2 regions of the Methylophaga marina genome follow, and region 1 is predicted to be linked to the other one. Evidence: riboswitches for the same ligand, from Rfam matches in the RefSeq annotation. Region 1 holds a riboswitch; the other holds the start of a gene.
What was found. A riboswitch is a leader RNA that binds a small molecule or an ion and turns the genes downstream of it on or off. The one in region 1 is predicted to bind cobalamin.
Positions count from the first base shown of each region.

Region 2: it holds a riboswitch for cobalamin, as region 1 does, so the genes downstream of both, QUE24_RS13445 (TonB-dependent receptor domain-containing protein) here and QUE24_RS09115 (cobaltochelatase subunit CobN) in region 1, are expected to answer to the same signal.

Region 1 covers NZ_AP027741.1:1,773,754-1,778,190, reverse strand. The annotation lists gene QUE24_RS09115 (cobaltochelatase subunit CobN) at 1-1,933, opposite strand, end outside; cobalamin riboswitch at 2,064-2,253, opposite strand; gene mscL (large conductance mechanosensitive channel protein MscL) at 2,432-2,887, shown strand; gene groL (chaperonin GroEL) at 2,946-4,437, opposite strand, start outside.
Region 2 covers NZ_AP027741.1:2,647,274-2,651,710, reverse strand. The annotation lists gene QUE24_RS13450 (O-succinylhomoserine sulfhydrylase) at 1-842, opposite strand, end outside; gene QUE24_RS13445 (TonB-dependent receptor domain-containing protein) at 971-2,791, opposite strand; cobalamin riboswitch at 2,854-3,045, opposite strand; cobalamin riboswitch at 3,146-3,339, shown strand; gene QUE24_RS13440 (hypothetical protein) at 3,394-3,972, shown strand; gene QUE24_RS13435 (cobyrinic acid a,c-diamide synthase CobB) at 3,980-4,437, shown strand, end outside.

The DNA.
Region 1 (4,437 bases):
AATATTGGTGTGGTGGCGGGAAGGATAAATTAGCATGTAATAGCTCTTCATTTAGCTCCCAGCCTCTTGGAGGCTGTGGACCAACAAAAATATTGCCAAACTCAAGACCGGGAATCAGGATTTTATCGTCATAAACCATCACATTCCCCGGCGCTTCGCCCCAGCCTCTTATGCCTTCTATCCATTGTTGGCTAATGGCATTAATTAATTGCTCAGCCTGTTGCCAGTCGATGTTTGCTAAAGGTTGCTGGTAGATGGTTTGTAGCTGACTGAGTAATTGCAACACACGGTCACGACCAGCATGGTCGGCACCATCGACAACATGGCGGATATCTTCCATCACCCGAGCGAATAAATGTGCCGCAATGGTTGGATCTTTCAATGCTTTAGCTTGTTTTAGATTGGCATGTAATAAACCCAGCGGGCCATTGACCATTTCTTGCTGTAGTGATTCTGGCAATGTTTGAAACCAGCTTTGGTAGCTTTTGCTATCCATTGTGTTGACTTGTGACGACATCGCAGCCAAGGCAGCCTGGTCTTCAGGTAAGTTGACGCCTCGTTGCTGCAATAAATCTAGCAATGCGTCTGATGTCGCCGGTAACTCACCGGTATTGTACCCTTGGTTTTTAAGGGAATGCAGAATATCGAACAAGGACTCCACGACGTTTAAATTATCAGCACCGATATTATGGCGACCAGGCGGATGGTTATAATAGATAATCGCAATCTTTTTATCCTGATTCGCTTTATCTTGTAATTGCTGCCAGCGTTTTAAGCGCTTGGCCAATAAGGTGACTTGTGACTCTACAGGTTCTGAGAAAGCCAGTCTGGCTCCCGTGAGTTTATCGACTTCGGCGGGAGTCATCGTTGCAACCACCATTGGTTGAGACACCCCTTGTAACTCAGGCATAGCGACACGATAATGAACAGAATCCCAACTGATACCGGCTTCTGACAGCTCCCATTCAGCGTGGGTACTATCACTTAAACGCATCGCTTTTATCACCGGTACATTCAGTTTTTTTAATTCATCGGTGACAGCCTGCCGATGTTCCGATCCGCCAATCACAAAGTCTTGCAGAGACACCACTGAACTGATGTGTGATTTATTCTCAGCTAATAACTTGATGGCAGATAAACTGGCATCACCCCACGCAGTAAGCACTGACACACAACCAGTTGACTCATCAATAAGCTGTTTACAAACAGCATCCAGTAATGCCTTTTCTCCCGGCCGTTCCCCAGTTTCATAATCCACTAACACCACCCATGATGATTTTGCAGAAAACTCAAACTGATCTGGTGGAATGATTTTATCTTGATGATAAAGCCTGAGCTGTGCAGCTAATTGAGGACGCTCAGTTGTATTTTCATTTTTAACCAGATGATGTAGATGACTAATCAGTCCCTGCATATTTTCACTATTTCTTCCCAGCCAAAAGAATCGTGAAATCAACCACGCTTCCTGTGCCGGGTATTGTTCTAATAGCGATGCCATCCACTGTTCTGTCGATAACGCAGGATCTGGATGCTGCATTAATTTGTCAGGGGGCCCATTTAAAATGGGACGACTGTTCAAACTAGACGCCCCCATAAGACGATGATCGCTATGCAATGCGATAAGATTTTTTAGCAGACCTTTTTTGATATTTTCCATCAGCTGGTTGGCTGTTTCACCAAACACGCCGCCCGCGAAGACTAAATCTGACTGTTTTAATAAAGCGGCTTGTTGATTTACGCTTAAGTCTTGCCACTGTTCGGTCGTGCGTATTTGCACTGACGTGGAGGAATGAGAGGGGTGTTTTAAAAACTCATGCGCACCAGACACCACTTCCGGTACATTTCGTGGTGTGACAATCAGCAATAATTGCTCGGCCAGGACTGATGAAGAAAAAAGAAAAAGAATGAAACAAAGAATAAGTCGGTTAAACACAGCGCTATCCATCGATATATAAAAACACTGAGTTATCAAACCACGTCGGAAAGATCAGACACCGCTTAATAACTCAAAGATGATTCGCCATTAAACGGTTTCCCGCTCCAACTGCACACCCCGGCCATCGGATAATAACGTTTTCATGGCAGATATCCTGGCTCACGCTTCAACATTTCCAACTCACCTTCCCGAAATCGATCGATTTCAGTGGTTTTACATCATCGTTGTCAGAAACTTCACGTATACAGTTGCGGGGACAGCTTCGGTTAAGAATTCCCTTTTAACTCTGGTAAGAGACCATAAAAATCAGAATTATACGTACTTACCCGAGTAACAACCACGGTTTGATGACGCAGACAATATTGCGAACAAGAATAATGCACAAAATAAAGATAGACAGCCCAAATAGTGATGGCTAATATCCAACTGAGACTCAATGTTTAATCAGGATGCTCGCCCTCTATTTCAATGAAAACAACAAAAGGAAGATAAAGGATGTTGAAGGAATTCAAAGAGTTTGCCATGCGCGGCAATGTGTTAGATATGGCCGTGGGGATTATCATCGGTGGTGCGTTTGGCACCATTGTGAAGAGTTTGGTAGCCGACGTAATTATGCCACCTATTGGTCTATTACTGGGAGGTGTCGACTTTTCAGACTTATTTGTCACGTTAAAAGAAGGTACTGTGGCAGGTCCATATGCCACCTTGGCAACAGCTCAGGAAGCTGGTGCTGTAGTGATTAGTTATGGCGTCTTTATTAATGCGGTCATCAGCTTTTTGATCGTCGCCTTTGCTGTTTTTCTGTTGATTCGTTCGGTCAATAAAATGCAACGTGAAAAAGAAGCAGAACCTGCACCTGCAGAAGCCACCAATAAAGAATGTCCAAGATGCTACTCAACCATTCTTATCAAAGCGACGCGTTGCCCACACTGCACATCTGAACTCGTATAAACAAAAAAGCCCCGACCAAATGGCCGGGGCTTTTTTAGCACTAAAGACTGAGGGATGATTACATCATGCCGCCCATGCCACCCATACCGCCCATATCAGGCATTGCAGGTGCATCTTCTTTTGGCAGTTCAGCGATCATCGCTTCTGTTGTCAGCATCAGACCAGCAACAGAACCTGCATTTTGTAATGCAGTACGCGTGACTTTAGTTGGGTCAAGAATACCCATATCAATCATATCGCCGTATTCACCTGTTGCCGCGTTGTAACCATAGTTACCTTTACCTGCAACAACTTCATTCAAGATAACAGATGCTTCAGCACCCGCGTTTGTAGCGATTTGACGTAAAGGCTCTTCCATTGCACGACGCGCAATTTTGATACCCATGTCTTGATCATGGTTGTCACCACGCAGTTCGCCCAGAGAGCTTTCTGCACGAACAAGAGCAACACCACCACCAGCGACGACGCCTTCTTCAACCGCAGCACGAGTCGCGTGTAACGCATCTTCAACACGTGCTTTCTTCTCTTTCATTTCCATCTCGGTAGCCGCACCAACACGGATAACAGCAACACCGCCAGCTAATTTAGCAACACGTTCTTGCAGTTTTTCTTTGTCGTAGTCAGAAGAAGATTCAGCGATTTGTGTGCGAATTTGTTCAACACGTGCTTGGATTTCATCTGCACGGCCAGCACCATCAACGATAGTGGTATTTTCTTTGCTGACAGTGATTTTCTTCGCTTGACCTAAGTGATCCAAAGTCACTTTTTCCAGGCTCAGACCGACTTCTTCAGAAATCACAGTACCACCAGTCAGCACAGCGATATCTTCTAACATCGCTTTACGACGGTCACCAAAGCCAGGCGCTTTAACAGCACAGACTTTCACGATACCGCGCATATTGTTCACAACCAGTGTGGCTAAGGCTTCACCTTCCACATCTTCAGAAACGATCAATAATGGACGGCTAGATTTCGCGACAGCTTCTAGAGTTGGCAGCAAATCACGGATGTTTGAGATTTTTTTGTCGAATAACAGCACATACGGATCTTCCAGTTCTGCTGTCATAGTTTGTTGGTCGTTAACAAAGTATGGAGACTGGTAGCCACGATCAAACTGCATACCTTCAACGACGTCTAATTCGTTTTCAAAGCCGCTACCGTCTTCAACGGTGATAACGCCTTCTTTACCGACTTTTTGCATGGCTTCAGCAATAATTTTACCGATTGAAGCGTCAGAGTTAGCTGAAATAGTACCGACTTGAGCAATCGCTTTATCATCATCACATGGTGATGACATAGTACGCAGTTGTTCAACCGCAGATTGAACTGCTTTGTCGATACCACGTTTCAGATCCATTGGGTTCATACCAGCAGTAACGGCTTTCATACCTTCACGCAGAATAGCTTGTGCTAGAACTGTCGCTGTAGTTGTACCGTCACCTGCAGCATCAGAAGTGTGCGAAGCCACTTCTTTTACCATTTGGGCACCCATGTTTTCGTATTTGTTTTCCAGTTCGATTTCTTTCGCGACTGAAACACCGTCTTTCGTG
Region 2 (4,437 bases), 870 kb from region 1:
TGCGACTCCAGCCAGCTTGCTACCTCAAGTGCTGACGCAGAATGGGCTTTCATTCTGAGATCCAAGGTTTCCAGACCTTTGAGGAAGGTCCAGGCATTAAATGGACTCATCGTCGGTCCTGCTGTACGCAAGAAACCATATACATCTTCACCCACACGCTTAGCATCGCCAACCACCGCACCACCAATACAACGGCCCTGGCCATCGATGTATTTTGTGGCTGAATGCACAACGATATCAGCGCCAAACTCCAACGGTCGCTGTAATGCCGGCGTGCAGAAACAGTTATCGACAACCAATAAACAATCATTGGCCTTGGCAAGCTCAGAGAGTGCTTCTAAGTCTGCAATTTCATTCATGGGGTTGGAAGGCGTTTCCAAAAACAGCATTTTTGTTTCTGGCGTAATAGCGGCTTTCCAGTCATCTAAATCAATCAGCTTCACATAGCTGGTGCTGACACCAAACTTGGATAAATATTTATCAAACAACACGCGTGTAGTGCCGAAAATACTCATCGACGAAACGATATGATCACCGGCTGATAATAAGGCCATCATTGTCGATAAAATCGCCGACATGCCAGATGAAGTAGCGACACAGGACTCACCACCTTCCAAAGCAGCTAAACGCTGTTCAAATGTGCGAACGGTGGGATTAGTAAAACGAGAATAGATATTACCCGGCTCATCACCACCAAATCGTGCTGCAGCTTGCTCTGCACTTTCGAAGACAAAGCTGGACGTTGGGAATATAGGTTCAGACTGTTCAGATTCCGCTGTTCTTTTGTGACCAACACGGACGGCTTTGGTGGCAAAGCCTTTATTGTCATATTTATCTGTCATGGGAGTTCAACATAAAAAAGATGTGACAATTCTATATTTTTAGCAGGCTACTGACCAGATGAATCCTGAGTTTCAGACAAAAAAATACCCGAAACTTGTTCGGGTATTTTTTGTGGAACCATTATGCTTTATGGTTGATAACTCACTGACAACATCACAGTGCGACCTAAGCTGTAATATTCTTCGACTGTTTGATAGTCCTTGTTTAACATATTCTGGCCCGTTAACCTAACAGTCCAGTCCGGATCGACTTTATAAGCAACACGCAAATCCAATAGTCCATAGCCGCCTAGACGTTGGGTATTGTTTCTATCATTAAACGTTGCTCCTCTGAGTTTCCAGCTTGCTCCAGCTGACCATGCATTCCAGTCTTTATCTATGTGAAGGTTGGCAAGACGTCTAGCCGTTCTGACAAGCTGTCGTCCTGAATCACCATCTTCTGGTTGAATGAATGAAATATCACCTGAAATATCCCAAGAAGCAATAGACGTTGAAGCCTCAAACTCTATACCTTTAATTTTAGCCTTATTGACATTTGATGGCGTAAAGTTTCCAGAGCTGTTTCTTGACCAAGCAATAAGGTCGCGTATTTCATTTTTGTATGCATTAACAGCCCATTGTCCCCACTCAGGCGTTCCAGTAATACCAACTGTGTATGATTTTGATTTTTCTGGTAACAAGTTAGGGTTTGGAGCTGTCGGCCAGTACAAGTCATTAAAAGAAGGAGTTCTAAAACCAGTACCTGCCGATGCAGAAAGACGCAACTTTTCTGTTAGCCAATAACCATAATCTGCTGTACCGGTGCTTCTATGCCCGAATGCCTCATTATCATCATGTCTGGCACTCAATAACCAATCATGTTTACCCTCGCTGGCTTGCCAACTAGCAAAAACAGCTTTATTAGAACGAGATGTTTCTGTGTAAGCTAAGTTACTATCAATTTTATCGTGATCGTAATCAAAGCCTATATTCACTTTCTGTTGAGGGTTTATATGAAGTGTATTCACCCAACTAATGGTTCTGAGCAAGGTATTAAAATGATCTGTATCCTCACTACGAGAGTGTTCTTGTGACTTATCTCGAGATTCAGATAGCTGAACTGAAACCTCCCACAAGTCTGACACAAATATATTTGTATTTACCCCCATGACTTGTTGGCTTATTTTGCTATAAATAGGATCATTACCGTCATATTCATTGATGCCATCGACTCTGAGTAAATGAGCACCAATGCTCCAGTTATCAGACAATTGATGATTCACATTAAATGAAACACTTTTATTGCGGTAACCATCGTGATCTGGATTTTCATCATCTTGTGCATCAATACCATTGGTTGAAAGGTAGCTATAGCCCAAGTTGTAATGTGTTGAAGCATTACCACCACTGATTCCAGCACTTGCCTTTTGTGTATTTTTTGTTCCTGTGGCTAATGTCAGATAGGGTGTGGCTTTTTCATTCTTACCTTTACGAGTGAAAATCTGAATAACACCGCCTATAGCTTCAGAGCCATAAATGCCAGATCGTGAACCACGCACAATCTCAATGCGTTCAATCTGTTCAACAGGAAAGTCCTGCAAAGCAGCAGCGCCAGAGGTTGCAGAGCGCCATTTAACACCATCAACTAAAATTAGAATCTGTTTTGTGTCACTGCCTCTGATAGAGATACCACTCGTTTTTCCGTAACCACCTCGTTGAATCATATCAATACCAGGAAATCTGGAAAGTAACGTAGGCAGATCGTTAATTTGAAGTTTTTCTATTTCGTTACGTGTAATAACAGTAGAAGGCGCCAACGCATTTTCCGTAGGCATACGATTCGCTGTGACGGTAATGGAATTAAGCTCATCACTGGCGATGGCAGGTAAAGAAAGTAAAGAAGAAATCAGCGTAAATGCTGAAAGGCGCGTGCAAGCACGCAAAGGCAACGCCTTTGAAAACAAGGTCATAATTGTCTCCTGAGGATACGCTCACCCGCGATCCAAGGTTAAAAGGGTCACAACACTATGGTGTTGTTATGAAACCTCAGGCCGGTCTCCGGACTTACGTTGTGGCTATGCCTGACACATCGCCTTCCCACGAGATTCGCAGTGGCTTAATGATGTGCTTTTCAACGCTTACCGTTGCGGGGGCAGTGTTGGATTTGTCACCAACTTCCCGTTTAACTCTGCCTAAACAGAGCACCTGAAGAGCCGCGCATAGTAATGGCTGCGCATCCATACGTCAAACCTACGCCATCCTCGTATATTAAAGTTGAGAGTTTATTCTTCACGTCAAATTGACAATATATCGTATTAATCCTTATTCTATCGCGAGTTTCAGGTGTTGCAATCGCGAGTAAACGGGAAGTCGGTGCATCAATAGATAATGCCGACACTGCCCCCGCAACGGTAAGTGAGATCAGATAAACCTAATGCCACTGTACAGTGCTGTATGGGAAGGTGTTTATCAGGCTACACTCACGAGTCCGGAGACCGGCCTGAAAATACAACGTGCCTCTTGGCAAATTCAAACCTATTGTGTGCGGGTGGGCACACTGGAGAATCACATCATGACCTTATCTCGTTCTCAGCAACTAATTATTGCTGGTCTCTTAGCGCTTTTAATGTTTATGACCCGAGGTCATCATTTTGCTTCTGTCGATGCATTACCCAGTGCATCATGGACTATCTTTTTCTTAGCAGGTCTTTACCTCAGTTCAGCAGCCTGGTTTCCCGTGTTTTTAGCGATGGCGGCTGGTCTCGATATCGCCAGTGTGTTGTTGGGTGGTGGTCAATTGAGCACTAGTTTCTGTATGTCTCCTGCTTACGGTTTTCTCATTCCTGCTTATGGCAGCTTATGGATGGCTGGACGCTGGTATGCATCGAAATACCAATTTAATGCTGCCACCTTATTGCCTCTTGTTGGCAGTGTATTAGTAGCCGCCACTGCAGCCACATTATTTAGTGGTGGTGGTTTTTACTTCTTCTCTGGTCGTTATCCTGATCCAACATTCACTGAATACACACAACGCTTTATTCAATACTTCCCTAAAAACCTGGCGGTGATGAGTTTTTATCTGGTGGTGGCCATGATTTGCCATGTGTCTATGTACTTCACCAAAACCACACATCAAGCTGATCAAAAGTAGTTAATAAATGCAGTCGCAGTCATGCGCTGCTGTAGTCATTGCTGCACCCGCATCTGGTCAGGGTAAAACGACGGTTACGGCTGTACTAGCAAGACATTACAGGCAGCAAAACAAACACGTTCGAGTCTTCAAAGTGGGTCCAGATTTTCTGGACCCCATGGTTTTAGAGCTGGCGTCAGGTCACCCTGTTTATCAACTTGATCTTTGGATGGTTGGCAAACAACATAGTCAGCAACTACTCGCTGAAGCCGCTGAGCAGGCCGATATTATCCTGATTGAAGGTGTGATGGGACTGTTTGATGGCGAACCATCCACCGCCGATCTGGCAGCGGCTTTTGGTATCCCTATTCTCGCCGTTATTGATGCTAGTGCCATGGCACAAACCTTCGCGGCGATTGCCGTTGGTTTGGATCAGTATCGGCAAGATACTCAGGTGGCGGCAGTTATCGCCAATAAAGTCGGCAG